DNA from 3 places in the Diaminobutyricimonas aerilata genome. Region 2 is predicted to be linked to each of the others. Evidence: predicted binding sites of a transcription regulator. Region 2 holds the regulator's gene; each other region holds the start of a gene.
What was found. The regulator LexA, encoded in region 2, represses DNA repair genes until DNA is damaged. The targets are predictions, from matches to a motif close to TCGAACANNTGTTCGA.
Positions count from the first base shown of each region.

Region 1: a site for LexA is predicted at 6,687-6,702, ahead of CLV46_RS08230 (HNH endonuclease signature motif containing protein). Genes of this name have one in related genera too.
Region 3: a site for LexA is predicted at 5,571-5,586, ahead of CLV46_RS12180 (alpha-ketoglutarate-dependent dioxygenase AlkB). Genes of this name have one in related genera too.

Region 1 covers NZ_PGFF01000001.1:1,709,509-1,718,896, reverse strand. The annotation lists gene CLV46_RS08275 (DUF4118 domain-containing protein) at 1-650, shown strand, start outside; gene CLV46_RS08270 (response regulator) at 647-1,321, shown strand; gene CLV46_RS08265 (hypothetical protein) at 1,281-2,111, opposite strand; RNA gene rnpB (RNase P RNA component class A) at 2,130-2,494, opposite strand; gene CLV46_RS08255 (reverse transcriptase-like protein) at 2,550-2,972, opposite strand; gene CLV46_RS08250 (zinc ribbon domain-containing protein) at 2,972-3,712, opposite strand; gene CLV46_RS08245 (Nif3-like dinuclear metal center hexameric protein) at 3,741-4,559, opposite strand; gene CLV46_RS08240 (hypothetical protein) at 4,598-5,665, opposite strand; gene CLV46_RS16665 (nitroreductase family protein) at 5,717-6,673, opposite strand; gene CLV46_RS08230 (HNH endonuclease signature motif containing protein) at 6,899-8,281, shown strand; gene CLV46_RS08225 (DUF1304 domain-containing protein) at 8,452-8,844, shown strand; gene CLV46_RS08220 (helix-turn-helix domain-containing protein) at 8,859-9,068, opposite strand; gene CLV46_RS08215 (DUF2975 domain-containing protein) at 9,068-9,388, opposite strand, start outside.
Region 2 covers NZ_PGFF01000001.1:2,130,809-2,140,196, reverse strand. The annotation lists gene miaA (tRNA (adenosine(37)-N6)-dimethylallyltransferase MiaA) at 1-592, shown strand, start outside; gene dapF (diaminopimelate epimerase) at 638-1,513, shown strand; gene CLV46_RS10325 (class I SAM-dependent methyltransferase) at 1,515-2,126, opposite strand; gene hflX (GTPase HflX) at 2,167-3,696, shown strand; gene CLV46_RS10315 (response regulator) at 3,764-4,420, opposite strand; gene CLV46_RS10310 (sensor histidine kinase) at 4,417-5,577, opposite strand; gene CLV46_RS10305 (ABC transporter permease) at 5,649-6,443, opposite strand; gene CLV46_RS10300 (ABC transporter ATP-binding protein) at 6,440-7,351, opposite strand; gene lexA (transcriptional repressor LexA) at 7,502-8,176, opposite strand; gene CLV46_RS10290 (LysM peptidoglycan-binding domain-containing protein) at 8,408-8,767, shown strand; gene CLV46_RS10285 (histidinol-phosphate transaminase) at 8,803-9,388, shown strand, end outside.
Region 3 covers NZ_PGFF01000001.1:2,519,700-2,529,087, reverse strand. The annotation lists gene CLV46_RS12205 (LacI family DNA-binding transcriptional regulator) at 1-194, shown strand, start outside; gene CLV46_RS12200 (ABC transporter substrate-binding protein) at 236-1,912, shown strand; gene CLV46_RS12195 (ABC transporter permease) at 1,922-2,917, shown strand; gene CLV46_RS12190 (ABC transporter permease) at 2,914-3,855, shown strand; gene CLV46_RS12185 (ABC transporter ATP-binding protein) at 3,858-5,471, shown strand; gene CLV46_RS12180 (alpha-ketoglutarate-dependent dioxygenase AlkB) at 5,600-6,304, shown strand; gene CLV46_RS12175 (DUF6157 family protein) at 6,479-6,889, shown strand; gene CLV46_RS12170 (lipase maturation factor family protein) at 6,933-8,375, opposite strand; gene CLV46_RS12165 (DUF2795 domain-containing protein) at 8,392-8,583, opposite strand; gene CLV46_RS12160 (glycosyltransferase) at 8,622-9,388, opposite strand, start outside.

The DNA.
Region 1 (9,388 bases), 420 kb from region 2:
TCGCCTCCGTCGGGCACGACCTGCGACGCCCCCTCGCCGCCGCCACGGCATCCGTCAGCTCGGTCCGGTCGACCGACCTCGCGCTCTCCGACGACGACCGGCGCGACCTGCTGGCGACGGCGGAGGAGAGCCTCGCAGCCCTCTCCGCTCTCGTGACGGACCTGCTCGACGCGAGCCGGCTGCAGGCGGGCGCACTCGGCGTGCGCATCGAGCCGGTCGCCCTGGACGGCGTGGTGGCGAGCGCGCTCGATGAGCTCGAACTGGGCCCGGGCGACGTCGTCGTGCAGCTCGACTCCGACATCCGCCCCGCCCACGCCGACCCCGTGCTGCTGCAGCGTGCGCTCGTCAACCTGCTCGCGAACGCGCTCCGCTACTCGCCGGAAGGCGCACGGCCGCGGGTCACGACGAGCGCGTTCGGCGCCCACGTTCAACTGCGGGTCGTCGACACCGGGCCGGGCATCCCGGAGGAGCGCAGGGAAGAGGTGTTCCTCCCCTTCCAGCGACTCGGTGACACGGACAACACGACCGGCGTCGGGCTCGGTCTCGCGCTGTCGAAGGGCTTCGTCGAGGCGATGGGTGGGACACTCGGCGTCGAGGACACTCCCGGTGGAGGGCTGACCATGGTGATTGAGCTGGAGGCTCACGCGTGAAGGTGCTCATCGCCGACGACGACCCACAGATCCTCCGCGCCCTGCGCATCACGCTCTCGGCACGCGGCTACGAGGTCGTCACCGCCACGGACGGCGGCGCCGCGCTCGATGCCGCGATCCACCAGCATCCGGATCTCATCGTGCTCGACCTCGGCATGCCCGGGTTGACGGGGATCGAGGTCATCGAGGCGGTGCGTGGGTGGAGCCGCGTGCCGATCCTCGTCGTGAGCGGGCGCAGCGACTCGGCGGACAAGGTCGATGCGCTCGACGCCGGTGCCGACGACTACGTCACGAAGCCGTTCGCCGCGGACGAGCTGCTCGCGCGCCTCCGCGCGCTCGCCCGCCGGGTGCCCGGCGAGCAGGATGCGGCGGCCGTCACCTTCGGCGGCGTGACCGTCGACCTCGCCGCGCGGGTCGTGACGCGGGACGGCGCGGGCGTGCGGCTCACACCGACCGAGTGGCGCCTGCTCGAGGTGCTGCTGCGCAACCCGGGCCGGCTCGTCACGCGCGAGACGCTCCTGACCGAGGTGTGGGGTCCGCAGTACACGAGCGACACCGGATACCTGCGCCTCTACCTCTCGCAGCTGCGTAAGAAGCTCGAGCCGGATCCGTCGACTCCGCGCTACCTGCTCACCGAGGCGGGGATGGGTTATCGGTTCTCGCCGGATTGATCCGATCGCCGAGGCTCGAGAGGTCCGCTCCAGCCGGGATCTCGGCGGTCTCGAGAGTGTCATCGGCGAGCACGGCGTCGATCGCGGCCCGCGAGCCCGCCACGACGACGGTGTCCCAGTCCACCTCGCTCACGATCGTCCACGAGCGGTCGTGCGGCCACACCAGGCTCGGTGCGCGCCCGATGCCGGTGAACCACTCGGCCGGGTCGCCGGTGGCCACAGCGCGGCCGTCCGCGGTGAAAAGGTGGTGGGAGCGCTGCGGCAGAGCGAGGGTCGGATACGCGAGCTCGGGATAGGTGCGGGGCGGCGGCTCCGGCGCGGGTCCGTCGCCGGCCCAGAGGAGGATCTGCCAGCTGCCGCCCTCGCGCAGCTCGCCGTAGCCCTCCCACATGCCGGCCACCACCGCATCCGGTGTCGACGTGTGCGGCAGCAAAAGGCGCACCAGCTGCTGTACGAGCTCCACGGGTGCCCAACCGGGCTGCGGTTCGGCCGTGGACGTGACGCGGCCCGCGCCATCGCGTTCCTCGGAGGATGGCGCGATGCGGTCCCACTGCATGAGCGGATGCGCGACCGTGCCCGTCTCGTCCGCGATCTGGGCCCACGACATCCGCTGCTCGTCGATCATCGCCCAACCGTCCGGGTCGAACCGCCTGCGGTGCACGGGCGGGAACACCCGCGCGTACGCCTCGAACCTTCGCGGAACGACGCAGTGCATCGCGTCGTTCGAGTCGAGGCGGTCGGCGAGCCAGCGGTCGTCGTCCGAGGCGGGCGTGGCGAGGAACGGGTCCATCACACCATTCCAGTAGAGGCAAACGGGCCGGCGATACGCCGGGTTCTGTTCCAGTGCACGAGGCACCTTCGACGGTCATCTCTCTCGGGACTGCGTCACCGCAGCCCTCTAGCGGTCCACCCGACGCCGAGGCGAGCAACCTCATAGGCGTCTGTCTGACCTTGCTCCGGGCGAGGTTTACCCAGCGCACCCGATCACTCGGGCGCCTGGTGGTCTCTTACACCACCGTTTCACCCTTACCGCGCTTGCGCGCGGCGGTCTGCTCTCTGTTGCACTTTCTCGCGGATCACTCCGGGTGGGTGTTACCCACCGCCCTGCTCTGTGGAGCCCGGACGTTCCTCGGCACCCGCCGAAGCGGGCGACGCGACCGTCTGCCGGCCCGTTTGCTTCGTCCAGGGTACCGGGCAACCCGGTGGCGGCGTCGACCGCCCGCGTCGATCAGCGCGCGAAGGAGAGCTTCTTGTCCATCGCCTCGTTGGCGATCTTGTCCGCACGGGAGTTCTTCTCGCGCGGGATCCACTCGAACCGCACCGGCGTTCCGGTGAGCACGCGGCGCGCCTCGGCGGCCAACTCGGCCATGTCGGGGTGCTTGATCTTCCAGCGGCCGCTCATCTGCTCGACCACGAGCTTCGAGTCCATCCGCACCGTGAGCACGGCGTGCGGGTCGAGCTCGATCGCGCGGCTCACACCCGAGATGAGTCCGCGGTACTCGGCGACGTTGTTCGTCGCGATCCCCACGTACGTGCCGATCTCCGCGAGCACCTCCCCGGTGGCCGGGTCGAGGACGATCGCGCCGCTGCCGGCCTGTCCGGGGTTGCCTCGGGATCCGCCGTCGGCTTCGACGACGAGTTCGCGCGCCATCACAGCCCCGACTCGGCGGTGCGGATGAGGATCGCCGAGGAGTCCGGGCACAGGATCACGTCGTCGGGGGCGGCGGCACGCACGGCGTTCATGTCGGACGCGTTGAGGGCGACACCGGACGCGGTCGACATCCCTCCGCGCAGCAGCGACGCGCCCACGCCGTACCGGGCACGCTGCTTCTCGTAGAGCGCGAGCAGGTCGGCCGGCACCCGTCCCGCGACGGTCGAGCGGTTCGCCTGCGCGTGCCGCCGGTCGCCGTCGATCGAGGCGAGCGCGGCGTCGCGCGACTGCTCGAGCTCCGCGCGCTTCGCCGCGATCTCCGTCATCGCGGCGCGGGTGGCGTCGAGTTCGGCCTGGGCGGCCTCCACGCGCTCCATGACCGAGAGCTCGATGTCCTCGAGGTCGCTCAGCCGCGACGTGAGGGCGGCGAGCTCCTGCTCGAGCGCCTGCACGTCGCGCACCGACGAGGTCGCCTGCAACCGGGCGTTGTCCCGCGTCATGCGGGCCTCGACCACCGCGACATCCGACTCCGTGCGCTTGAGTTCGGCATTCGCGTCCTCCCATGCGCCGAGGCGCTGGGCGAGCTGCACACGCAGCTGCTCCTCCTCGCGGGCGAGGGCGGTGAGCTGCACGTGCTCGGGCAGGTTCTTCGCCCGGTGGTCGAGCTGCTGCACGAGGTTGTCCAAGCGCTGCAGATCGAGCAGCAGTGCCTGGTCGTCGGGGCTGGCTTTCAACGCCATGGACGCTCCGTTCGGTTGGTGGTGACGGTCACTGGATGACCGCGAAATCCCAGGGGTCGGTGCGCAGCTCGCTCACGACGACCTCGGTGCCGGGCAGGTCGTCGCGCAATCGGCGTGCGGCGTGCTCGAGCCACAGCCACTCGCTGGCCCAGTGCGACACGTCGATGAGGGCGGGCCCCGATCCGTGACGCGCGTTCTCCCCCGCCTCTGAAGCCGGGTGGTGGCGCAGATCCGAGGTGATGTAGACGTCGGCGCCGAGGACGGCGGGGTCGGAGAGCAGCGAGTCGCCCGCTCCGCCGCACAACGCCACGCTCTCGACGGGGCGCTCGTAGTCGCCGGCGACGCGCACCCCGGTGGCGGTCGGCGGGAGGATGTCGGCGAGCTCGCGGGCGAGGCGGCCGAGCGTGGTCGGCTGCGCGAGCCGTCCCACCCGTCCGAGTCCGCGGGAGGGCGTCTCGCCGGGCACGATCGGGCGGGTCTCGACGAGACCGAGGCGCGCGGCGAGGGCACCGGAGGTGCCGTCTTCGACGACGTCGGCGTTGGTGTGCGCCGCGACGAGCGCGCATCCGCCGCGGATGAGCCGGGCGAGCAGCGCGCCTTTGTAGCGGTCCTCCGCGACCGTCGTCACCCCACGCAGCAACAGGGGGTGATGCACGACGAGCAGCTGCGCGCCGGCGTCGAGCGCCTCGTCGACGGTCGCCGCGACGGCGTCCACCGCGAGGTGGATGCGTTCGACCGGCGCCTGCGGATCCCCGCTGATGAGGCCCACGGCGTCCCAGCTCTCGGCACCCGATCGGGGCCATGCCGACTCGATCACCGCGAGCACGGAGGAGAGCACGTGGGGCATCCCTTCAGTGTAGGCGGGCCCCGCACCGACGTCTGCGGTCACTCCCGGCGGCCGCGGCCGAACCAGCCGCGGAGCCCGCGCCGGCCCTCGGGCTCACCGTCGTTCTCCGCCTCGGCGCCGTGATGCCCATCGACCGCCGGCGTGCTCCCGCTCAGCAGGGCATCGAACGGATCGGGCGTCGCAGCCGGCGCGTCACCGGTGATCGGCGTCTCGACGGACGCCCCCGGCTCGCGGTCGTCACCTCCGCCGACGAGTGCGAGCAGCTCCTCGAACGGGTCGGGCTCGTCCGCATCGTCCGTCGCGGTGGCACCGGCGACGGACTCCGCCTCGACGGGGACGGACGGCGCCGACGTCTCGTCGATCGCTTCGAGTCGCCGGGTCGCCGGTTCGTCGGGGGCGGCGTCGGTAGCGGGAGCCGGCTCGAGCGTCCAGGCGGGCTCGATGGGGAGGGGAGCGGGATCGGAGATGTATGACGGTGCCGGCGTGGGTTCCCCCGCGGCAGGGGCCGCCTGCTGTTCCTCGGAGGGGTCGATGAAGCGCGGCCCGAACGGCGATATCGGCTCGGCAGCCGGTGCGGGCGGTACGGATGCCGTCGGCGCCGTGGGACCGGCGGGAGGCTGCGGCTCGGCGGTGGCGGGCGACTCGAGCGATCTGCGGGCGAGCTCGGCCTGCAGCCACTCGATGCGGTCGAGGGTGCTCGACTCGTCGGGACCGGACGCGGAGGGTGCCGCTGAATCCACGACCGGCGCCTCGGGCGAGGGGGCAGCGCCCGGTGCGATGGGACTCGACGCCGCGATCGGCGGCTCCCCCGGCGTGCCGGTCGAGGCGGCGCCGGTGGCGGCGGCGGCTTCAGCTGCCGTCGGGGCGATATGGGTGTCGCGGACCGGCGCCGGGGCCGGATCGGGCGCGACGGGTGGCGTGTGCACCTCGGGCGCCGCAGGCCACTCGGGCGTCGGTTCCGTCGCATCCGCGTCGGTATCGGACCGTGGAGTGTCGCCCGGAACCCCGTCGGTGAACGGGTAGCGGAACCCCTCGGGAGGCGGCCGATAGTTGGACCGCCGGCGGATCGGCGGGTCGCCCGCGCTGCCGTCGACGTCGTGCTGCATGTGCCCAGAGTATTGCCTGCGTGCGCGCGACACCGCGCCGACCCGCCTCCGTCAGTGGATGACGGCGATCTCGTCCGTGGTGCGGCGAGGCGAGCGTGCGACTCGGAAGCCCGGCGCGGGGTATCCGATCGCGACCATCAGGATGACCTGATCGTGCTCCTCGAGACCGATCGCGGCACGCAGGCGGTCCGCCCGATCGTTGCGTACGGACATGTTCAGCATGCACGTGCCGACGCCGAGCCCGTGCAGCGCGTGCACGAGGCTCATCGCGAAGAGGCCGCCCTCGATGTGGGGTTGATTGCGTTCCTCGACCCCGGCGAAGAGCCGCGAGTCGACCGTGATCACGGCCACACAGGGCACCTGCTCGGCGAACCCGCGATTGCCGTTCTGGAACTTCAGCACCCGACGCACCTGCTCGGGGTCGTCGAAGAAGTGGGCCGTCCACGACTGGCGGTTGCACACCGACGGGGTGTGGCCGGCGAGGTTCGCGGCATGCAGCAGCACTTCGCGCGGCACCCTCCGCGAGGAATCGAAGTCGCGGATGCTGCGGCGGCTCTCGAAGAACCGCGTCACCTCATCCGTGGTCAGGTCGTGGCGGGTGATGTCGGCTCCGAGGGGGCTCACGACGTCGGCACGCACCGCGTCGGTGTTCCAGCTCGTGAGCGCCGTACGAGCGTCCTCCGCGTAGCCGACGTGTGCGCCGACGAGCGCCTCGCGCCGGGCGACCGGGATGAGCGACTCCAGTCGCTGCGAGACGGCCGCACCGAACTGCGTCTTCGGGGCGGCGAGGGCCAGCCCCTTCTCGACGCGGTGGTAGTCCTTCGTGAGCTGGGTCTCGAGCTGCCGGCCGGTGACGCCGTAGGCGACCGCGGAATCCGGGGGCGCGGCGGCGCGCATGTAGCGTCGGCGGTCGAGGCGGTACTCGCGGCGCGCCACCTGCTGGCGTCGCTGGTCCGAGTACCACTTCCGCGCCGACCGCGGGACGAACTTCTTGATGACCGCTTTCATGAATCTCTCCCAATAGAACGCCGGTTCTACTGCTCTCCGCCTACAGAGTACCCCGCCCCCCGTTCGGGGCACCGTCGGCGTTTCGGGGGACGTGGACCGTCCGTCCCCCGTCATGGGCGGGGGTGTCCTTGGTCGGTTCGCCGCCTCCCCACTCTCGGTGAGTCCGGCCTCCCCCCGGTCGGACGCGTGGGTCCGAATGTCGGTGGTGTCTGGTGTCCTGTGGGTATGGAGCAGGGCAGCACCGCCGCGGAAGTCGCCGCGATGGCGCCTGCCGGCGCGGGGCTCGAGGCGCAGTTCCTGCTCGCCGAAGAGCTGCAGATGGTCGACCGCGAGGTCAACATCGCCGCCTTCCGTCGTCTGGAGCTGGTCGAGCGATTCCGCCTCGCCTGCGGCGCCCCGTCCGCGGCGGATGGGGTACGGTTCCGCGCCGATTCCGAGCTGGGATGGCGGTCGCTCCGCGCCGAGGTCGCGACGATGCTGTCCACCACCGAGCGCACGGCGGAGCAGTTGCTGCAGACCGCGTGGGCCCTGCATGAGCGACTTCCGGGCACGCTTCGCGTGTTCCGAGAGGGGTCGATCAGCGAACGACATGCACATGTGATGGTTCGGCACAGCGTCGGCCTCACGGCGGAGCAGGTCGTGGAGCTCGAGAAGGGCGCGTTGCGTGTCGCCGAGCGGATGAATTCGGCCCGATTCGATCACCGCGTGCGGATGCTGCGGCAGAAGATCACGGCCGAGAAGGCGGTCGAGCGGCACCGGGCCGCCGCTGAAGAACGTCACGTCGCGGTGGAGTACACGCACGACCAGATGGCGTACCTGACCGCCTACCTTCCCGCCGTCGAGGCCACCGCCATCCTCAACCGGCTCGAGGACACCGCGCTCGGGCTGCGGGGCGCGCCGGAAGAGACGCGGTCCCGTCGCCAGATCATGGCCGACACGTTGACCGAGCTCCTGCTCGGCGGCGACGCCCCCGGTGCCAGCCCGATCGTACCGACGGTGCGACTGACGGTGCCCGTCCTCACCCTCCTCGGGCAGTCGGACGAACCGCCCGTGCTCGACGGCTTCGGCCCCGTCGACCTGGAGACCGCGTGCCGGCTCACCGCCGACGCGCCCTCATTCACCCGGGTACTCACCCACCCGGAGACCGGCGCGGCGCTCTCCATCGGCCGCACCCGGTACCGGCCGACGACCGCGATGAGGGACTGGCTGCGGATGCGGGACGGCACCTGCCGCTTCCCCGGCTGCGGGCGCGCTGCCGACCGGTGTGACCTCGACCACACGACCGACTGGGCGGACGGCGGAGCCACCGATCACCTCAACCTCGCTCACCTGTGCCGAGCTCATCACACCCTGAAACATCACACGGGCTGGACGGTGAGACCCGGTCCCGCCCCGGGTGACCTCGAGTGGACCTCCCCGCTCGGATCGACCCATCTCTCCGAACCGGAGATCCGCTACGGGCCTCCCCCACCGACTCCGGCGTTCGAGGTGTCGCCGGCGGGTGACGCCCCCGAACTCGAGCGGATCGGTCCCGACCCGCTTGCCGACTGGTACGACTCGGAGTGGCGGCGCATCCTGAACACCTACGCCGACCCGTTCGCTCCCTGAGCCCGTCGGAGCGAGCACGGCATCGTGGACCCGTTCGCTCCCTGAGCCTGTCGAAGGGAGCACGGCATCGTGGACCCGTTCGCTCCCTGAGCCTGTCGAAGGGAGCACCGCGGAACCACCCGCCTCATAGAGTGAGCGTCGTCCATCCGTGAACGCACAGGAGGCAGCCCATGGTCGTCGTCGTCGGTCTCGTGCTCGTCGGTTTCGCCGCCCTCGTGCACGTGTACGTGTTCTACCTCGAGTCGATCGCGTGGGAGCGCGAGAGCACCCGCCGCACGTTCCGGGTGAGGACGCCCGAGGAGGCCGCCGCGACCAAGGTGCTCGCCTTCAACCAGGGCTTCTACAACCTGTTCCTCGCCATCGCGACGGCGCTCGGCATCGTGTTCGTGGCCGCGGGCTCGACCGTGATCGGCGCGACGCTCGTGTACGTCGGCGCGGGATCGATGGTGGCGGCAGGACTCGTGCTGCTGCTCTCAAGGCCTGCGAACGCCCGGGCGGCGATCATCCAGCTCGGCCCGCCGCTGCTGGGCGTCCTCGCCCTCGCGATCGGTCTTGCGAGCTGACGACGGAGCGCGGATCAGTCCTCGTCGACCCACTCGAGCAGGTCGCCCGGCTGGCACTCGAGCGTGCGACACATCGCCTCGAGCGTGCTGAACCGCACCGCCTTCGCCCGGCCGTTCTTGAGCACCGCGACGTTCGCCGGGGTGAGACCCACCCGTTCCGCGAACTCCCCCACGCTCATCTTGCGCTTGGCGAGCTCGACGTCGATGCGCACGACGATGGGCATCAGATGACGCCTTCCATGTCGGTGCGCAGTGCGGTCGCCTGCCGCAGCAACGCTCGCAGTACCACCATGAGCAGCACGAGCACGGCGCCGATCAGCACCATGCCGAACAGCACGATCGGGATGCCCGGGTCACGCAGTTCCGGCGTGAAGTAGATGAACGCTGTCAGGTAGACCGCGAGGCCCGCGAGCAGCGACCAGGCGATCACGAACGCCCAGACGATGCCGTCGACCCAGCGAAGAGACGCCTCGCTGAAGATCCGGTCCTTCTGCACCATCGTGAGCAGCCGCCACGTGCAGACGATCACGACCTGCACGCACAG
Region 2 (9,388 bases):
CGTCGTGTTCGACTTCGAGTTCCCGGGCACGCACCCCGAGGCCCGCGCGCGCCTCGAAGCGGAACTCGAGGAGCGCGGACCGGGGGCCCTGCACGCGCGACTGAGCGCGCTCGATCCGGATGCGGCGGCCGCGATCGGCCCGCGCAACGGCCGGCGCCTCGTGCGCGCCCTGGAGGTCATCGAACTGACCGGGCGGCCGTTCGGCGCCGGGCTGCCGGACGCGCAGCGGCCCTGGCGCCGGACCGTGTTCCTCGGGCTCGAGGCCGAGCGGGCCGACCTCGTCCCCGCCCTCGATGCGCGCGTCGAGCGGATGTGGGCCGAGGGCCTCGTCGACGAGGTGGCCGGCCTGTTGCCGCGCGGGATGAGCACGACCGCGAGCCGCGCGATCGGCTACGCGCAGGCGGCCGCTCAACTGGACGGCCGGATGACCGAGGCGGAGGCGATCGCCGAGGCGGCGGCGCTCACGCGCCGGTACGCGCGCCGTCAGGTGGGCTGGTTCCGCCGCTACCCCGACCTGCACTGGATCCACTGGCGCGACGACGAGCGCGTCGACACGGCGCTGAGCCTGGTCCTCGGGCCCGAGGCCGCCTGACCCGCCGCTCGGGCGCCGCGGAGCGGCGCTCGGTAGGCTGAGGCGGTGACCACCATCCGCTTCACCAAGGGCCACGGCACGGGCAACGACTTCGTGCTGTTCACGGATGCGGAGGGTGCCGTCGACCTCTCCCCGGCTCAGGTCGCCGCCGTCTGCGATCGGCACTTCGGAGTCGGGGCCGACGGCGTGCTGCGGGCCGTGCGGTCCGAGAGCATTCCCGAGGGTGCGGCGATCCTCGCCGAGGAGCCCGACGCGGAGTGGTTCATGGACTACCGCAACGCCGACGGGAGCAAGGCCGAGATGTGCGGCAACGGCATCCGCGTCTTCGCCCGGTACCTGCTCGACAACGGCCTCGCCGAACTCGACCCCGGGGGCACCCTGCCGATCGGCACGCGCAGCGGCGTGCGTGACGTCATCCGCAGCGCCGACGGATTCCAGGTCGACCTCGGACGCTGGCGGCTCGACGGCGGCGAGCCGCTCGTACGGGCCAAGAATCTGCGGGTCGCCCGCCCCGGGCTCGGCATCGACGTGGGCAATCCCCATGTCGTCGTCGCGCTCGCCGGTGAAGACGAGCTCGAGTCCGCCGATCTCGCCTATGTGCCGATCGTCGAGCCGGAGCCGGAGCACGGTGCCAACGTCGAGTTCGTCGTGCCGAGCGACCCACTCGTGACCGACGGGGTCGGCCGGATCCGTATGCGGGTGCACGAGCGGGGCAGCGGCGAGACGCTCAGCTGTGGCACCGGGGCCGCCGCGGCGGCGCTCGCGACCCGGCACTGGGCCGGTCGGGGAGCACCGGATTCGTGGCGTGTGGACGTGCCCGGAGGCAGCGTGGGCGTACGGATGTTCCCGGCGGAGGACGGCGAGCACGTCGCGTTGAGCGGACCGGCGGAGTTCGTCTTCGAGGGCGAACTCGAGGTGTGATTCAGCCGCGCCGGCGGGCGCGCAGCACGCGATAGCCCTTGTTCGTCGCGGCGCGATGCACGACGACGTCGTCGGCCATCTCGGTCTGCATCCAGCGGTGCAACGAATCGGACCCGAGGTTGCGTGCGACGACGAGCCAGGCGTCCGTGCCCGGTTGCAGTCGCGGCAGCCACGTCCGCAGCATCGAGTGGAGCTCGTCCTTCCCCACCCGGATCGGCGGATTCGACCACACCGTCATGAACGACACGTCGGAGGGAACATCCGCGGGGGTCACGGCGTTGACATTGGTGATGCCGAGTTCCTCCGCGTTGCGGCGCACCAGGTCGAGTGCCCGTTCGTTCACGTCCACCGCCCACACGGTCGCGTGCGGGGAGTCGAGCGCGAGCGTGAGACTGATCGGCCCCCATCCGCACCCCAGATCGAGCAGGTGACCGCCCGGGGGAGGCGCCGGTACGGATGCGAGCAGCACCTGGGTCCCCGTATCCACACGGTCGGGGCTGAACACCCCGGAGGCGGTCGTGACGGCGAGGTCGCGACCGGCGAGGCGCACGTGGATCCGGCGAGGGTGGAGCTCACTCCCGGGCGACGCCGAGAAGTAGTGGTCACCAGCCATGCAGAGAACTTATCGAATAGGAGCAAGTAGGGTGGCATCAATGGCAGATCAGCGAACGGACGCAGAGTCGACGACGACGGATGCGGTGGACCGGGTGCTCTCGCGCGAAGCGGAGCGTCCGGCGGGCTACACGCTGTTCTCCGCGGGACGGGCAGAGGCTCTGCAGGACGACAACGGCTACCTCGACGACCGCGACGGCGAACAGTTCGACCGCGAGGACCGTGCGGCGCTGCGGCGCGTGCAGGGGCTCTCGACCGAGCTCCAGGACGTCACCGAGGTCGAATACCGGCAGTTGCGGCTCGAGAACGTCGTGCTCATCGGCGTGTACTCGGGCAGCACGCTCGCCGACGCCGAGAACTCCATGCGGGAACTCGCCGCGCTCGCCGAGACCGCCGGAGCCGTCGTGCTCGACGGTCTCCTGCAGCGCCGACCGCATCCGGACCCCAGCACGTACCTCGGCCGCGGCAAGGCGCAGGAACTCGCCGACGTGGTTGCGAGCCTCGGCGCCGACACCGTCATCGCCGACACCGAACTCGCGCCGAGCCAGCGGCGTGCCCTCGAAGACGTCGTGAAGGTCAAGGTGATCGACCGCACGGCCGTCATCCTCGACATCTTCAGCCAGCACGCCAAGAGCCGCGAGGGTCGGGCGCAGGTCGAACTCGCGCAACTCGAGTACCTGCTGCCGCGACTGCGCGGGTGGGGTGAATCGATGTCCCGCCAGGCCGGTGGTCAGGTGGGTGGCGCGGGAGCCGGAATGGGCAGCCGCGGACCCGGTGAGACGAAGATCGAGCTCGACCGCCGCCGCATCCACACCCGGATGGCGCGGTTGCGCAAGCAGATCAAGGGCTTCACGCCCGCGCGCGAGGCGAAGCGGGCGAACCGCGAACGGTTCGCCGTGCCCGCCGTCGCGATCGCCGGCTACACGAACGCCGGCAAGTCGAGCTTGCTGAACCGCATCACCCGCGCCGGGGTGCTCGTCGAGAACGCCCTGTTCGCGACCCTCGATGCGACGGTGCGCCGTTCGCGCACCGAGGACGGCCGCGAGTTCACGATCGCCGACACGGTCGGCTTCGTGCGCAACCTGCCGCACCAGCTCGTCGAGGCGTTCCGCTCGACGCTCGAGGAGGTCGCGCTCGCCGACGTGCTCGTGCACGTCGTCGACGGATCCCACCCCGACCCGGGCAGCCAGATCGCGACGGTGCGCGACGTCATCGGCGAGGCAGGTGCCCGCGACATCCCCGAGATCGTCGTCTTCAACAAGTCCGACCTCGTCGACGACGACACGCGGCTCGTGCTGCGCGGTCTCGAGCCGCAGGCGATCTTCGTCTCGGCGCGCACGGGGGAGGGCGTCGACGAGCTGTTCGCCCGTATCGGCGAGCTCCTGCCGACCCCTCCGGTCGAACTCGACGTCGTGGTGCCGTTCGATCGCGGCGACCTGGTGGCCCTCGCGCACCATCGCGGTGTCGTGCTGTCCACGGACTACGACGAGCTCGGCACCCGCCTGCACGTGCGTGTCGACCCCGGCACCGCGGATGCGCTGCGTCAGGGTGGCACCGTCGTCGTCAGCTGACGGAGCGGCTTCCCGACGCCCGTCCGGTCTCCCGACCGGGCGGGCGTCGTCGCGTGCGGGGGACACGTCAGGGCCGCACGAGTCCCGTCTCGTAGGCGAGGATCACCGCGTGCACGCGGTCGCGCAGCGCGAGTTTCGCGAGCACCCGGCCGACGTGCGTCTTGACCGTCGACTCGGACACGAAGAAGCGCTCGGCGATCTCGCCGTTGCTCAGGCCCTCCGCCATCGCCACGAGCACCTGCCGCTCCCGCTCGGTGAGGGCGTCGAGACGGTCGTCGACGACCGGGGTATCGGGCTGCAGTCGGTCCCCGAACAGCTCGAGCATGCGCCGGGTGACCCGCGGGGAGACCGCCGCATCCCCGGCGGCCACGGCGCGGATGGCCGAGAGCAGTTCGGCCGGCCGGGTGTCCTTGAGCAGGAATCCGCTCGCTCCGGCGCGCAATCCGGCGAAGGCGTACTCGTCGAGGTCGAAGGTGGTGAGGATGAGCACGCGCGTGTCCGGGTGGTCCTGGGCGATGCGCCGGGTCGCCTCGATGCCGTCGCCGTCGGGCATCCGCACGTCCATGAGCACCACGTCCGGGCGGGCCTGGGCGACCATGGTCAGCGCCGTCCGGCCGCTCGCGGCCTCGCCCACGACCTCGAGGTCGGGCTCGGCCTGCAGCACCATGCGGAAGCCGAGTCGCAGCAGGTCCTGGTCGTCGACGAGGGCGATGCGGATGGTCATCTGTTCCTCTCCGGGTGGTGGAGTACGACGTGCACCCGCCATCCTCCGGTCTCGCGGGGCCCGACGTCGACGGTCCCGTTGTACAGTGCCGCGCGCTCGCGCATCCCGAGCAGCCCGCGACCGCCGCTGTCGGAGCCGGGTGCCACGCGTGGCCCGTCGTTGATGACGACGACCTCGGTCTCGTCGGGTCGCGCCTCGATGTCGATGGTGACGGAGCCCGCGCCGACCCCGTGGCGCAACACGTTGGTCACCGCCTCCTGCACCACCCGGTAGACGGCGAGCTGCAGGGCCGCATCGGAGGGTGGCGTGCCCTTCACCCGGTAGTCGACGGCGAGGCCGGCCTCACGTGCGGTGCGGACGACCGCGTCGAGGTCGTCGAGCCGCGGCTGCGGGGCGGTGCCGGCGTCGCTGCCGAGCACGCCCAGCATGCGGCGCATCTCCGCGAGGGCCTCCCGACCCCCGCTGGCCGCCCTCCGCATGAGGTCCTCCGCGGCGGCCGGATCGCGGGCGACGGTCGCCGCGGCGCCCTCGGAGAGGGCGATGACGACCGTGAGTCCGTGGGAGACGACGTCGTGCATCTCCCGGGCGATCCGCGCCCGTTCCGCCGCGGCGGCGAGCTCCGCCTGCTGATCCCGTTCCCGGGCGAGGCGTTCCGCCCGGTCGACGAGCGCCATGAGGTATCGGCGGCGGTTGCCCACGTTGACCCCGATGAGCACGGCGATGAGCAGCAGTGCGGTGTAGGGGATGACCGCGAGCCAGACGAGCGAGACCGGACCCTGTGAGGTGGCGGTGGAGGTGCCGGCCGAGACGCCGACGGCCATGCCGAGCAGTGTCGCGACGGTGTGCGATCCGAATCCCGCCCACGCGAGCCACGGCGCCAGGTACACCGCACCGGCGTAGACGATGAGCAGCGGCGCGATGATGTCGCCCTGCTCCGTGATGGCGAACGCGATGAAGGTCGTCACGCTCGAGACGACGACCGCCGCGACGGGATAGCGTCGGCGTCCGAGCACGGCGACCACCCAGACGAGCGCGGGCAGCACCGCGACCGCCCAAGTCGACGAGCCCACGATCCAGACGAGTGTCGAGAGCGCGTAGAGCGACGCGACGATGATGTCGGTCGCGTTCGGGTGCGCCGCGAAGAAGCGCCGCAGCACTCCCGGTGGCCGCGGCAGCTCGAGCGGCCCCGCCGACGATGCGTCGACGGGGCCGCTCTGCGGTCGGTCGCTCAGACGTCCCTCCGCTTCAGCACCAGGGCGGCCGGCACGAGCGAGCCCGCGGCCCACGCGACGGCGACCGCCATCGCCTGCCAGTATTCCAGCACCCCGCGACCGAAGCCCACGATCTGTTCGCCGGCGGTCGGCAGCAGCGCGGGCGTCACGGCCTCCGCGATCTCGGCCGGCAGCAGCACGACGAGCACGGGCAGGACGAGAATGACCGCGATGACCACGATGATCCCTCCGGCGCTCGACCGCAGCAGCGTGCCGACTCCGAGGGCGAAGAGCGCCACGAGGGCGAGGTAGGTCGGTCCGCCCAGCAGCTGGCCGAGCAGCGTGGGGTCGGTGAGCGGCACGTCGAGGCCGCGTTCGGCGAGGGCCGGCAAGGTGGCGAGGTAGCCGCCGAAGCCGCTCAACGCCGCGACGACCCACACGGTCACCCCGAGCACGACGGCCTTCGCCGCGAGCACCGGGATGCGCCGCGGAACGGCCGTCATGCTCGACCGCACCATGCCGGAGGAGTACTCGCCGCTCATGGTGAGCACGCCGAGTACCGCGGCGATCAGTTGCGTGAACAGCACGCCGGCACCGAACACGGGGGCGACGAACGCCGCACGCTCCTCGACCGGAACGGGTCCGGGCGGGAACGGGGCGGTCGAGGCCAGCAGCAGCCCGAACCCGATCGAGACCACGACGGTCACGGCGAGGAGCCACACGGTCGAACGCAGCGACGAGAGCTTGATCCACTCCCCGGCGACCACCCCGGCGGAGCTCACCCCGCGACGGTCCACGATCGCGGCGCTCATCGGGTCGCCCCGATCGCTGCCGAGCCGTATTCGACGGCGTCCCGGGTGAGGTCGAGATAGGCGTCCTCGAGGGAGCCCGCGACCGTGGTGAGTTCGTGCAGCGGGATCCCCGCGCGCGCCGCGGCGTCGCCGATCTGCTCGGGGGTCGCGCCGGTCGCCTCGAGGGCGCCGTCCTCCGCGACCGCGATCTGCACGCCCGGGAGGGCGGCGGTCAAGGCATCGGGACGGGGTGTGCGCACGCGCACGAGCGTCGTTCCGGCACCGACGACCTGATCGACGGGAGCGTCAGCGAGCACGCGACCCCGGCCGATCACGATGAGGTGGTCGGCCGTCTGAGCCATCTCGCTCATCAGGTGCGAGGAGAGCAGCACCGTGCGTCCCTCGCTCGCGAGGTGCCGCAGCAGCATCCGCACCCAGCGCACGCCTTCGGGGTCGAGGCCGTTGACCGGTTCGTCGAGGATGAGTACGCGCGGATCGCCGAGCATCGCCGCGGCGATGCCGAGGCGCTGCCCCATACCGAGCGAGAACCCGCCCACGCGTTTGCGGGCGACTGTCTCGAGGCCGGTGAGTTCGATGACCTCGCGCACCCGGCGGCGGGGGATGCGGTGGGTCGCGGCGAGAGCCAGCAGGTGCTTCTCGGCAGTGCGGCCCGGATGCACGGCCTTCGCGTCGAGCAGCACGCCCACCTCGTGCAGCGGGGCACGCAGCCGGGCGTAGGGACTGCCCGACACGAGCACGCTGCCGGCGTCCGGACGATCCAGGCCGACGATCATCCGCATGGTGGTGGACTTGCCGGCGCCGTTCGGCCCGAGGAAGCCGGTGACCCGCCCCGGCGGGATGGTGAAGTCGATGCCGTCGACCGCGGTCTTCGGCCCGTACCGCTTGGTGAGGCCGTGTGCCTCGATCATGTCGTCCTCCGTCTGTCTGCTCCGCGGGATGCGGGCACGGTGAACGCTACGGATCGGGCGCGGTGCGCTCGTCGGAGGACGGACGGATCTCTGCGGGCCCGGATGGCACCGCGGTACGACGCCGCGCCGGGCGCCGACCCGACGAGGGTCTCAGACCGAACGCAGCACGGCGACGACCTTGCCGAGCACTTGCGCGTAGTCGCCGAGGATCGGTTCGAACGCGCTGTTGCGCGGCAGCAGCCAGGTGTGGCCGTCGCGCTGACGGAACACCTTGACGGTGGCCTCGTCGTCGAGCATCGCGGCGACGATCTCGCCGTTCTCGGCGGTGTTCTGCTGGCGCACGACGACCCAGTCGCCGTCGCAGATCGCGGCGTCGATCATCGACTCGCCGACGACCTTGAGCATGAACAGCTCGCCCTTGCCCACGAGCTGGCGGGGGAGCGGGAACACCTCGTCCACCTGCTGCTCCGCGGTGATCGGGATGCCCGCCGCGATGCGGCCGACAAGCGGCACCAGGGCGGCGTCTCCGATGGTCGAGGTGGCGGGCTCCGCGTCGGAGGTCGAGGGCACGTCGATGAGCACCTCGAGGGCCCGCGGACGGTTCGGGTCGCGTCGCAGGTAGCCGCTCAGTTCGAGCTGGTTGAGCTGGTGGGTGACGCTCGAGAGCGACGACAGCCCGACGGCGTCGCCGATCTCGCGCATGCTCGGCGGATAGCCCCGGCTCGCGACGGACCGCTGGATCGCCTCGAGGATCGCCATCTGCTTGTCGCTGAGGCTCTTGCGGCGCCGGGTCGCACGATCGCCGGCGGGTGTCGTCTCGTCCATCGCGCGCTCCAATGTCGGTGGCTCCTGTTCGACTGTCTCTCGAACAATCGAAACTGTATCCGCCTTCGGGCGCACAGGGAAACATCCGTTCGAGCGTGTCGCCTGAAGAACGGGCGAAACGCGCTCTGCGCTTGAAACTCTGTTCGATCGAAGATATGTTCGGTACACAGTTTCGCATCGGGCGCTCCCGGCCGAGCGCCCGATGCGGACTGAGTCCGCAGAGGAGGACCGATGAGCACCGCTTACGCACCTACCGGCATCACCCGACCGACGCGCACCCCGCGACTCCGACTGACCCGTCGCGGTCGCGTCGTCATCACCCTCGCGGCGGCGCTGCCGTTCGCGGCGGGCGCCGTCTTCTCCGCGCTGAACGGCGGCGACGCCGTCGCGACGGCGGATCAGCGCGCGGTCGACTTCTCGTACGTCACGGTCGAGGCGGGTGAGTCGCTGTGGGGCATCGCCGAGCAGGTGGCGCCCGAGGTCGACCCCCGCGACGTCGTCGACGACATCATCGGACTCAACGGGCTCGACGGCGCGGCCGTGCAGCCCGGTCAGCGCATCGCCGTGCCGGTCGCCTACGCGGCCGACTGACCGGCCGCTCCGCGTCCGCTCATTACACTTCCGGGGTGACCACCCTCGACGAGCTGCCCATCCGTGACGACCTGCGCGGTCTATCGCCGTACGGCGCCCCGCAGAAGCACGTGCGGATCGCGCTGAACGTCAACGAGAACACGCACGGCATCCCCGAGGAGGTCGTCGACCACGTCCTCGCCGCCCTCGGGTCTGCGGTGCGGGGCATGAACAGGTACCCCGACCGCGAGTTCACCGAGCTGCGCGAACACCTCGCCCGCTACCTCAGCGGACCGGAGGGCACCATCCACCCCGAGCAGGTGTGGGCGGCGAACGGCTCCAACGAGATCCTGCAGCAGATCCTGCAGGCGTTCGGCGGCCCGGGCCGCTCCGTACTCGGGTTCCCGCCCACCTACTCGATGCACTCGATCCTCGCCGCCGGCACGGGCACGCGCTGGATCGCCGCCGAGCGCGACGCCGCCTACGAGATCTCCGTGCCCACCGCCGTCGCGGCGGTCGAGGCGCACCGCCCGGACCTCGTCTTCCTGTGCGCCCCGAACAACCCCACCGGCACCCCGCTCACCATCGACGTCATCGAGGCCGTGTACGACGCCACCGACGGGATCGTGGTCGTGGATGAGG
Region 3 (9,388 bases), 390 kb from region 2:
ACGTGTCGCTCTCCGGACTCGTGCGCCCCGGGCTCACCACCGTCGCCCGCCCCCTCGTCGACCTCGCGTCGACGACCGCTGAACTCCTCCTGGAGCTGATCGAGGGGCGCGACGTGCCCCACGAGACGGTCCTGGAGTCCCACGTCGTCCGCCGGGGCAGCTGCGGCTGCCCCGAACCGGAGGGCGCGAACTGACGGTCGTGCACCCGCACGACCCCGACACGAGGAGGTGTCAGATGACATCACGCAGAAGATGGCGCATCGGGATCGCGGCTACGGCCGTCGTCTCGATCGCCGCCCTGGCCGGATGCACGGGGACGGAGGGCCAGAAGGGCGGCCTCACCGAGGACGGCCTGATCAGCTCGCTGCAATACGGGGACTTCGGCGGTGGCACGAACCCGCAGTCGAACTTCAACCCGTTCCTCGAGGCCACCCGCCTCGCCGCCTGGGACTACGTGTACGAGCCGCTCATGTTCGTCAACGGCTACAGCTGCGAGGCGCAGCCGTGGCTCGCCACCGAGTACGAATGGGTCGACCCGCAGACACTCACCTTCACCCTGCGCGACGGCGTCGAGTTCACCGACGGCGAGCCGCTCACCGCCGCCGACGTGGCGTTCACCTTCAACCTCATCAAGGAGAACCCGGCGCTCGACACCCAGGGTGTCTGGCGGTACCTCAGCGCCGTCGAGGCGACCGATGACGCGACGGTCACCTTCAGCTTCACGGAGCCCGGCGCATCCGCCTTCACGCTCATCAACAACGTGCGCGTCGTCCCTGAGCACATCTGGAGCGAGGTCGACGACCCGGTGACCTTCACCAACGACGAGCCCGTCGGCACCGGTCCGATGACGGTCAAGTCGTTCAACCCGCAGCAGCTCGTCATCGAGCGCAACGAGGACTACTGGCAGGCCGACAAGGTCAAGGTGCAGGAGATCGTCTTCTCGAAGGCGGACGGCGGCGGCCAGGTCGAGCAGCTCAAGCTCGCGCGCGGCGACTACGACACCAACGCGATGTTCATCCCGAACATCGACGAGGCGTACGTGCAGAAGGATCCCGAGAACAACCACTACTGGTTCCCGTCGGCGAGCCCGATCAGCCTGTTCATGAACCTCGAGCAGAAGCCGTTCGACGACGTCGAGTTCCGTCGCGCGATGGCGCACGCCATCGACCGCGACACGATCATCGAGCAGGCCCAGTTCGGCTACGTCGAACCGGCGAGCCAGACCAACCTCGTGCTGCCGGCGCAGGAGGACTTCCTGCCGGAGGAGCTGCAGGGCGACGCCACCTACGTGCCCTTCGATCTCGAGGAGGCCGACCGCATCCTCACCGAGGCCGGGTACGAGCTCGGCGCCGACGGCACGCGCATCGACCCGAGCGGTCAGCCCATGGAGTACACCTTCAAGGTGCCCGGTGGCTGGAACGACTGGGTGCAGGCCGCGGAGATCATCCGCGACAACCTCGGCGAGCTCGGCATCACCCTCGACGTGCAGACGCCCACCCCCGAGAGCATGGAGCAGGACCGCAAGCTCGGTCAGTACGAGATGCTCTTCGGCGTGCGCGGCGGATCGTGCAACATGTTCCGCAACTACCAGGAGCCGCTCGCGAGCGACCAGACCGCGCCCACCGGGCAGGAGGCCGCGACCAACGAGATCCGCTGGCGCGACCCCGAGACGGATGCCCTGCTCGAGCAGCTGCGCGTCGCCGTCGACGAGGAGGGCCAGAAGGAGGCCATCGCCGGTCTCGCGCAGATCATGATGGACGAGGTGCCGTTCGTGCCGATCTGGTACGGCGCCAACTGGTTCGAGTACTCCACCCGCAATGCGGAGGGCTGGCCGAACGAGGACGACCCGTTCGCGCGGCCGACCGACAACCTGCTCATCCTCACGAACCTGCAGCCGGCAGGCCAGGACTAGGAGCGCCCCATGGGCTACTTCCTGCGCAGGTTCGCGTTCTTCCTCGGCACCCTGTGGGCCGCGATCACGCTGAACTTCCTGATCCCCCGGCTGCAGCCGGGGGACCCCGCCGAGGCGATCCTGCGTCGCCTCGGCGGGCAGGACACCGCGATCGACCCCGCCCAGGTGGAGGCGGTGCGCCTCATGCTCGGCATCAGCGGCGAGAACATCCTCGTGCAGTACGGGCAGTACATCGGGGCGGTGTTCCGCGGGGAGTTCGGCGTCTCGTACACGTACTTCCCGTACACCGTGTCGGAGGTCATCGGGCAGGCTCTGCCCTGGACCGTCGTGCTCGTCGGTGTGACGACGATCATCTCGTTCATCGTCGGAACACTCCTCGGCACGTGGGCCGCCTACCGGCGGGGCACCCGCGTCGACTCGGTGTTCACCCTCGGCTCGACGTTCCTCGGCACGCTGCCGTTCTTCTGGATCGCGCTGCTGCTGATCTACGTCTTCGCGTTCCAGCTCGGCTGGTTCCCCGAGGGTGGCGGCTACGGCGGCGGTTCTGCGCCGGGGTGGAACTTCACGTTCATCTCGGACGCGTTCCAGCACTCGGTGCTCCCGGCGCTGTCGCTGCTCATCACCGGTCCGATCGGCTGGATCCTCGCCATGCGCAACAACATGGTGCAGACCCTCGGTGAGGACTTCACCCGCCTGGCGAAGGCGCGCGGGCTGGGCGAGCGGCGCATCGCCCTCACCTACGGTGCCCGCATCGCGATCCTGCCGAGCGTGACCGGATTCGCGATCTCCCTCGGCGGCCTGCTCGGCGGCACCCTGCTCGTCGAGACGATCTTCAACTACCCGGGACTCGGCCGGCTGCTGCTCGAGGCGGTGTCGAACCGCGACTACCCGCTCATGCAGACGCTGTTCCTGCTCACGACGGTGGGTGTGCTGGTGGCCAACCTGCTCGCCGACTTCATGTACGGAGTGCTCGATCCCCGCGTGCGACGGAAGGTGGACGCATGAGCAGCATGACCACGGGAGGCGGCACCGGAGCGCTCGGGCCCACCCCGCAGGGCGAGGATGCGGGCGCGGCGCTCGCCGAGATCGCGAGCAAGCGGCGCGTCCCCGGCTGGTTCGTCGTGCTCTGGCGCGACGTGAAGTGCCGGGTCGGCATGTTCATGGTGCTCGGGTTCGCGCTCATCGCGCTGCTCGCCCCGGTGATCGCGCCGTACGCGCCGAGGGAGACGGTCGGGGCGCCGAGCCTCGACCCGACCGCGGAGTTCTGGCTCGGCACGACCAACAAGGGCGAGGACATCCTCAGCCAGCTCATCTGGGGTGCGCAGACCTCGATGATCGTCGGCATCGTCGCGGGCGTGATCTCCACGATCATCGGCCTCGCGATCGGACTGCTCGCCGGCTACCGGCAGGGGATCGTCGACGACGTGCTGAGCTTCTTCATCAACCTCGGCCTCGTCGTGCCGGTGCTGCCGCTCATGGTGACGCTCGCCTCGTACTCGCCGGTGCGCGGGTTGTGGCTCATCATCATCGTGATCAGCGTCACGGGCTGGGCGTACGGCGCCCGCATCAAGCGGTCGCAGGTGATGACGTTGCGCACCCGCGACTACGTCACCGCTGCGAAGCTCGCCGGCGACGGCACCTGGCGCATCATCGTGCGCGAGATCATGCCGAACATGAGCTCGCTCATCGTGGTCGGGTTCATGGGCGCGGCGCTCGGGGCGATCGGCGGCGAGGCGGGTCTCTCCTTCCTCGGCCTCGGCGATCCGCAGACCACGAGCTGGGGCACGATGCTCAACCAGGCGTCGATCGGCGGGGCGCTGCTCATCGGGCAGTGGGCGTGGCTCGTCGCGCCCGGTCTCGCGCTCGCGCTGCTCATCACGAGCTTCACGCTCATCAACTTCGGTGTGGATGCGCTCAGCAACCCGCACCTGCGGGAGGAATGACCATGGCTCTGCTCGAGGTGCGCGACCTGTCGGTGCGCTACACGCCGCGCGACCAGGATCCCCACGACGCGGTGCGCGGGGTCTCGTTCGACGTGGATCCGGGGGAGTTCGTCGGCCTCGTCGGCGAGAGCGGCAGCGGCAAGTCGACGCTCGGCAACGCGATCCTGCAGCTGCTCGACAAGCCGGCGAAGCAGATCGGCGGCACGGTCCATTTCGACGGACGCGACCTCTCCACCCTCGGCGACGAGGAGTTGCGGCGCCTGCGCTGGGTGCGGCTGTCGACCGTGTTCCAGTCGAGCATGAACTCGCTCAACCCGGTCATCACGATCGGCGAGCAGTTCTCCGAGACGTTCCGAGCGCATCCGGATGCCGAGGGCTCCGGGGACGAGAAGGCGCGGGCGGCCGAGCTGCTCGAGATGGTCTCGCTCGACGCGCACGTGCTGCGCGCGTATCCGCACGAGCTCTCCGGCGGCATGAAGCAGCGGGTCGCGCTCGCCCTCGCGCTCGCGTTGCACCCGCGGCTCGTCGTGCTCGACGAGCCGACGACCGGGCTCGACGTGCTCGTGCAGCGCCGCATCCTCGACCGGTTGCGCGAACTGCAGGGGCGCTTCGGCTTCGCGGTGCTGTTCATCAGCCACGACATCGGCACGGTGCTCGAGATCGCCGACCGGGTGCTCGTGATGTACCGCGGCGAGATCGTCGAGGAGAACGGCGCCCGGCAGCTGCTCGCGGCCCCGCAGCACGAGTACACCCGCAAGCTCCTCGGCGCGTACGCCGCATCGCGGGAGACGGCGCTGCGGCGCACCGCCGAGCACGACGACACGCTGCTCGAGGTGACGGGCCTGTCGAAGCGCTACGCGACCGGTCGCGGGCGCACGAAGTCGACGGTGCAGGCCCTCGACGACGTGTCGCTGCGGTTGCGCACCGGGCGCGTGACGGCCCTCGTGGGCCAGAGCGGGTCGGGCAAGTCGACGCTCGCGCGCATCCTCATCGGCATCGAACGGCCGGATTCGGGTTCGGTCGTCGCCGGGGGAGTGCACGTCGAGCAGTTGCGCGGGCGCGCGCTGCGGGACTACCGGCAGCGAGCGCAGTACGTGTTCCAAGACCCGTACTCCTCGCTCAACCCGACGCGCACGGTCGCGTACACGCTCTCGCGTCCGCTGCTCAACTACGGCGGGGTCACCGGCAAGGACGTGCGCCTCCGTGCCGAGCAGCTGCTCGAGCAGGTCGGACTCACCCCCGCGTCGCGGTTCATCGACAAGCTGCCGCACCAGCTCTCCGGCGGGCAGCGCCAGCGCGTCGTGATCGCCCGGGCGCTCGCGCCGAATCCGGAGATCCTCGTCGCGGACGAACCGGTCTCGAGCCTGGACGTGTCGATCCGCGCGGAGATCCTCGAGCTGCTGCGCAAACTCGTCGACGAGCGCGATCTCGGGATGCTCTACATCACCCACGACCTGCTCTCGGCGCGGTCGCTCGCGCACGAGACGATCGTGCTCGAGAACGGACGGGTGGTCGAGAGCGGCCCGACCGAGCAGGTGACCGACTACCCGCAGCACGAGTACACGCGCGAGCTGCTCGCCGCCATCCCCGACCCCCTGCGCCGCAACATCGCCTGAGGAGCCTCCGGTCCCTGAACCTGTCGGTCCCCGAGCCTGTCGGTCCCTGAGCCTGTCGAAGGGACCACCCCGGACGGCATCGCGCCAAGGGCTCGACGTTCGAACACGTGTTCGATAGGCTCGCCCGCATGAGCATCGCGTTCCAGGCCTCGCTCTTCGACGAGCCGGATGCCCCGGCCACGTTCGGCGAGTTGAGCGCCATGCGTCGCATCGAACTCGGTGCGGGCGCGTGGGTCGACGTGCTGCCGGGCTGGGCGAAGGATTCCGACGGGCTGTTCCAGCGTCTCGTCGAGACGGTGCCGTGGCGGGCGGATCGCCGCGAGATGTACGACCGCGTCGTCGACGTGCCGCGACTCGTGAGCTCGTACGGCGACGGCGATCCGTTGCCCGATCCGGCGCTCACCGAGGCGCGCGGCGCGCTCAACCGGTACTACCGGGCGGGCCGACTCGACGAGTTCGCGACGGCCGGGCTCTGCTTCTACCGCAACGGCAACGACAGCGTGGCCTGGCACGGCGACTACGTCGCCCGCGACAGCATGAACGACACCCGCATCGGCATCCTGTCGCTCGGATCCCCGCGCAGCCTCGCGATCCGTCCCAAGGGCGGGGGAGAGGTCATGCGCTTCCCGGTCGGACACGGCGACCTGCTCGTCATGGGCGGCAGCTGCCAACGCACGCACGAGCACGCCGTGCTGAAGACGGCGAAGGCGGTCGGCCCGCGCGTGAGCGTGCAGTTCCGTCCCGCGTACGCCCGCAGCGGCGCCCCGGAGCGCCGTCCGGGCGGCTTCACCTACGGACGGCCGGTCGTCGGTTTCACCGATCGCACCGCCTGACCCGTCCCAGTCCGGTCCCTGAGCGTTCCCGGTCCCTGAGCCTGTCGAAGGGACCTGCCGTACGACCCGCTTCGACAGGCTCAGCGTGCGGCCCGCGCTGGGCCTCGGCGTCCGTCGGAAATGTGCAAGACGTCGTCGCCACCGCCGCGGCACACTGGCGTCAGGAGGAGGCACATGGGAACCACGAACTACTACGACACGTTCATCGCGATCGCACCGGACTGCCCCGTCGCCTCGGCGGAGGCGCCCGCGGCGCGCGGCGACAAGCCGACCGTCGCGCAGCTTCAGTACGAGCTGATCGCCGCGCATCCGTACGGATCGACCTCCGACGACGTGCTGTTCGCAGTGCACGCCGAACGTCAGGGCATCCCCGAGCCCGAGCGCGCCGTCGAGCGCGAGCGTTTCTTCGCCCGCAGCCAGGCGTGCCTGCGGTCGTCGCCCCTCGGCAAACGGTACGGATGGGGACTGCATCACGACGCGCAGGGACGGGTCGCTCTCGTGCCGGTCGGGTCGGAGGAGTACCGCCGACTCGAGACGGACCCCGCGCTCACCCAGACCCGCGCGATGCGGTCGAAGCGCGCCTGAGGCGTCGCCACCCGGGCCGACCCGGGCTCGAAGCGCGCCCGGGTCAGCGCCGCAGCGACATCGGCCGCGCGTACTCGCCGACGGGCTCGCGCACCCACACGGCGCCCGTCCGGCGCTTCTCCTCGCGCGTGCTGAAACGGTAGAGGTACAGCCGTGCCCGCACCCAGCGCGGGCGCTCGCCGTCGAACGGATCGCGCCGCAACAACCGCAGAGTCGTCCGGTCGGCCTCGAGCAGCTTCGCGAGGAACGGGATGAACCACTGCTCGCCAGGCGAACCGAGCGCGAGGAACCACATGAGCCAGTCGAGCCGCAGGTGGTACGGGGCGAACTGGCGCGGGGTGCGTCGCACGTCGCCCGGTTTGCCCTTGAACTCGTACTCGAGCCACTCGGCCGAGCGCGGGTTCTCGTCGCGGGTGCCCTCGACGACGACCTCGTAGCGCTCGCGCGTCACGCTGCCGAAGGCGCCGTACGCGTTGCCGAGGTTGAGCCGGTTGAACGCCGCGTTCATCAGCTGCCGGCGCGAGAACAGGTTGCGCAGCGCCGGCCACGAGAGCACGAGGATGCCGACCGTCACGATGCCGACGACGATCATCCACCACAGCGGCGACGTGGTGCCGGAGCCCCAGTCGAGCGGGGCGGCCGGGATGACGGCGTGCATGAACGAGTCGGTGATCGGCGCGAACGCGAGCACGATCGTGAGCACGTTGAGCCAGGCGAAGTTGCCGCTGATCACGAGCCACAACTGGGTGGCGATGACGACGAGCGCGGCGATGCTGCCGACCCATCCGGGCACGAAGAGCAGGAACGGCACGACGAGCTGGGCGATGTGGTTGCCGACCACCTCGAGGCGGTGGATGGGCTTCGGCAGCAGGTGCGCGAACCGGCTCACCGGGTTCGGCATCGGCTGCGTCTCGTGGTGGTAGTACAGCGCCGTCAGGTCGCGCCACACCCGGTCGCCGCGCATCTTGATCATCCCGGCGCCGAACTCGAGGCGGAACACGAGCCAGACGACGAGCACGAGCACCGGCAGCGGCGGCGGCACCTGATCGGAGCCGAGGAACGCGACCGTGAAGCCGGCCTCGACGAGCAGCATCTCCCAACCGAACCCGTAGAACGTCTGCCCCACGTTGACGATCGAGAGGTAGAGGAACCACAGCGCGAGGAACGCGAGCATCGGCACCCACGGCGGTCCGAGCTGCGGCAGGCCGAGCACGAGCGAGGCCGCGATCGCGACGCCCGTCCACGCGACGACGAGCAGCATCCGGTCGGAGTACCGCCAGCGGAACAGGGTCGGTCCGCGCAGGTGACGCGCGCGTTCCAGCAGCTCGGGGACGGGCAGCAGCCCGCGCTCCCCGAGGAGGGGGCGGAACTGGGCGGCGGTCGACAGGAAGGCGACGACGTAAACCGCGGCGACGCCGCGTTGCAGCACGAGACGGGCGAACTCGTAGTCGTGCGCGTCGAACCAATGGCTGATCGGCCACTCCATCGCCGCCGCCCCGCTCTCAGTTGCCGGAGACGGCCTTGGTGACGTCGGTGGGGGCGCCGTACTCCTGGTCGGGGAGTGCACGCAGCGCCTCCAACGTCTCGTCGTCGGCGCCGTTGCCCTCCGCGGCCTTCACGAGGTCGTCCTTCGACGCGGGGTAGTCGACCCCGCCCAGGTGCTTCTGCAATTCGATCGGATTCACGTCAGCCATTCGGATGCCCTTTCTGTCGGTTGCGCCGGGTGGCGCGATCAGGCGGCGAGCGATCGGCTCGCCACCTCGCCGAGCACCGCGTCCCAATCCCGCAGGAAGCGATCCAGTCCGTAGTGCTCGAGCGCGTGGGCGCGCGCGGCTGCCCCGCGCGCGGCGGCTTCGGCGGGATCGGCGAGCAGCCGCGCCGCGACCCGGGTCAGCTCGTCCACATCGGTCGAGACGACGCCGGCCTCCGCGGGGACCGCTCGAGCCGCCTCCGTGGACCCGAACGCCACGACGGGCATGCCGAGGTGCATCGCCTCGAGCAACGCGAGTCCGAGCGAGGTCCAGCGATTCGGATGCACGTAGACGCGCCGGCGCGCGAGTTGCGGGTGCATCCTCGAGAGCGGGATGTCGCCGACGTGCGTGAGCCGGTCCGGCCCGAGTCCGACCACGTCGGCGAGCTTCTCGCCGTCGATGCCGAACAGGTCGATGCGGCCGGCTCGCGCGAACCGGGGCAGCAGGTCCGCGCCGGTGACGCGCAACCGCCGGGCGGGTTCGTTGATGGCGACGCCCAGGTGTGGGATCTCGCCGGTGTAGAGGTGGCCGGGGTCCTCGACGCCGTGTTCGATGACGAAGGTCGGGGCGACGCCGTTGTCCCAGAACGCCGCGTTGAAGTGGGTGACGTGCACGATGGGGATGTCGTCGCGGTCGGCGAGCGGATGCCGCATGCCGGTCACATCGCCGCGGGGCGTGTTGTGCTCGATGTACACGGCCGGAACGTCGCGTCCCATGCGCCGGCCGAGCCACGTCTCCGCGAGGTCGA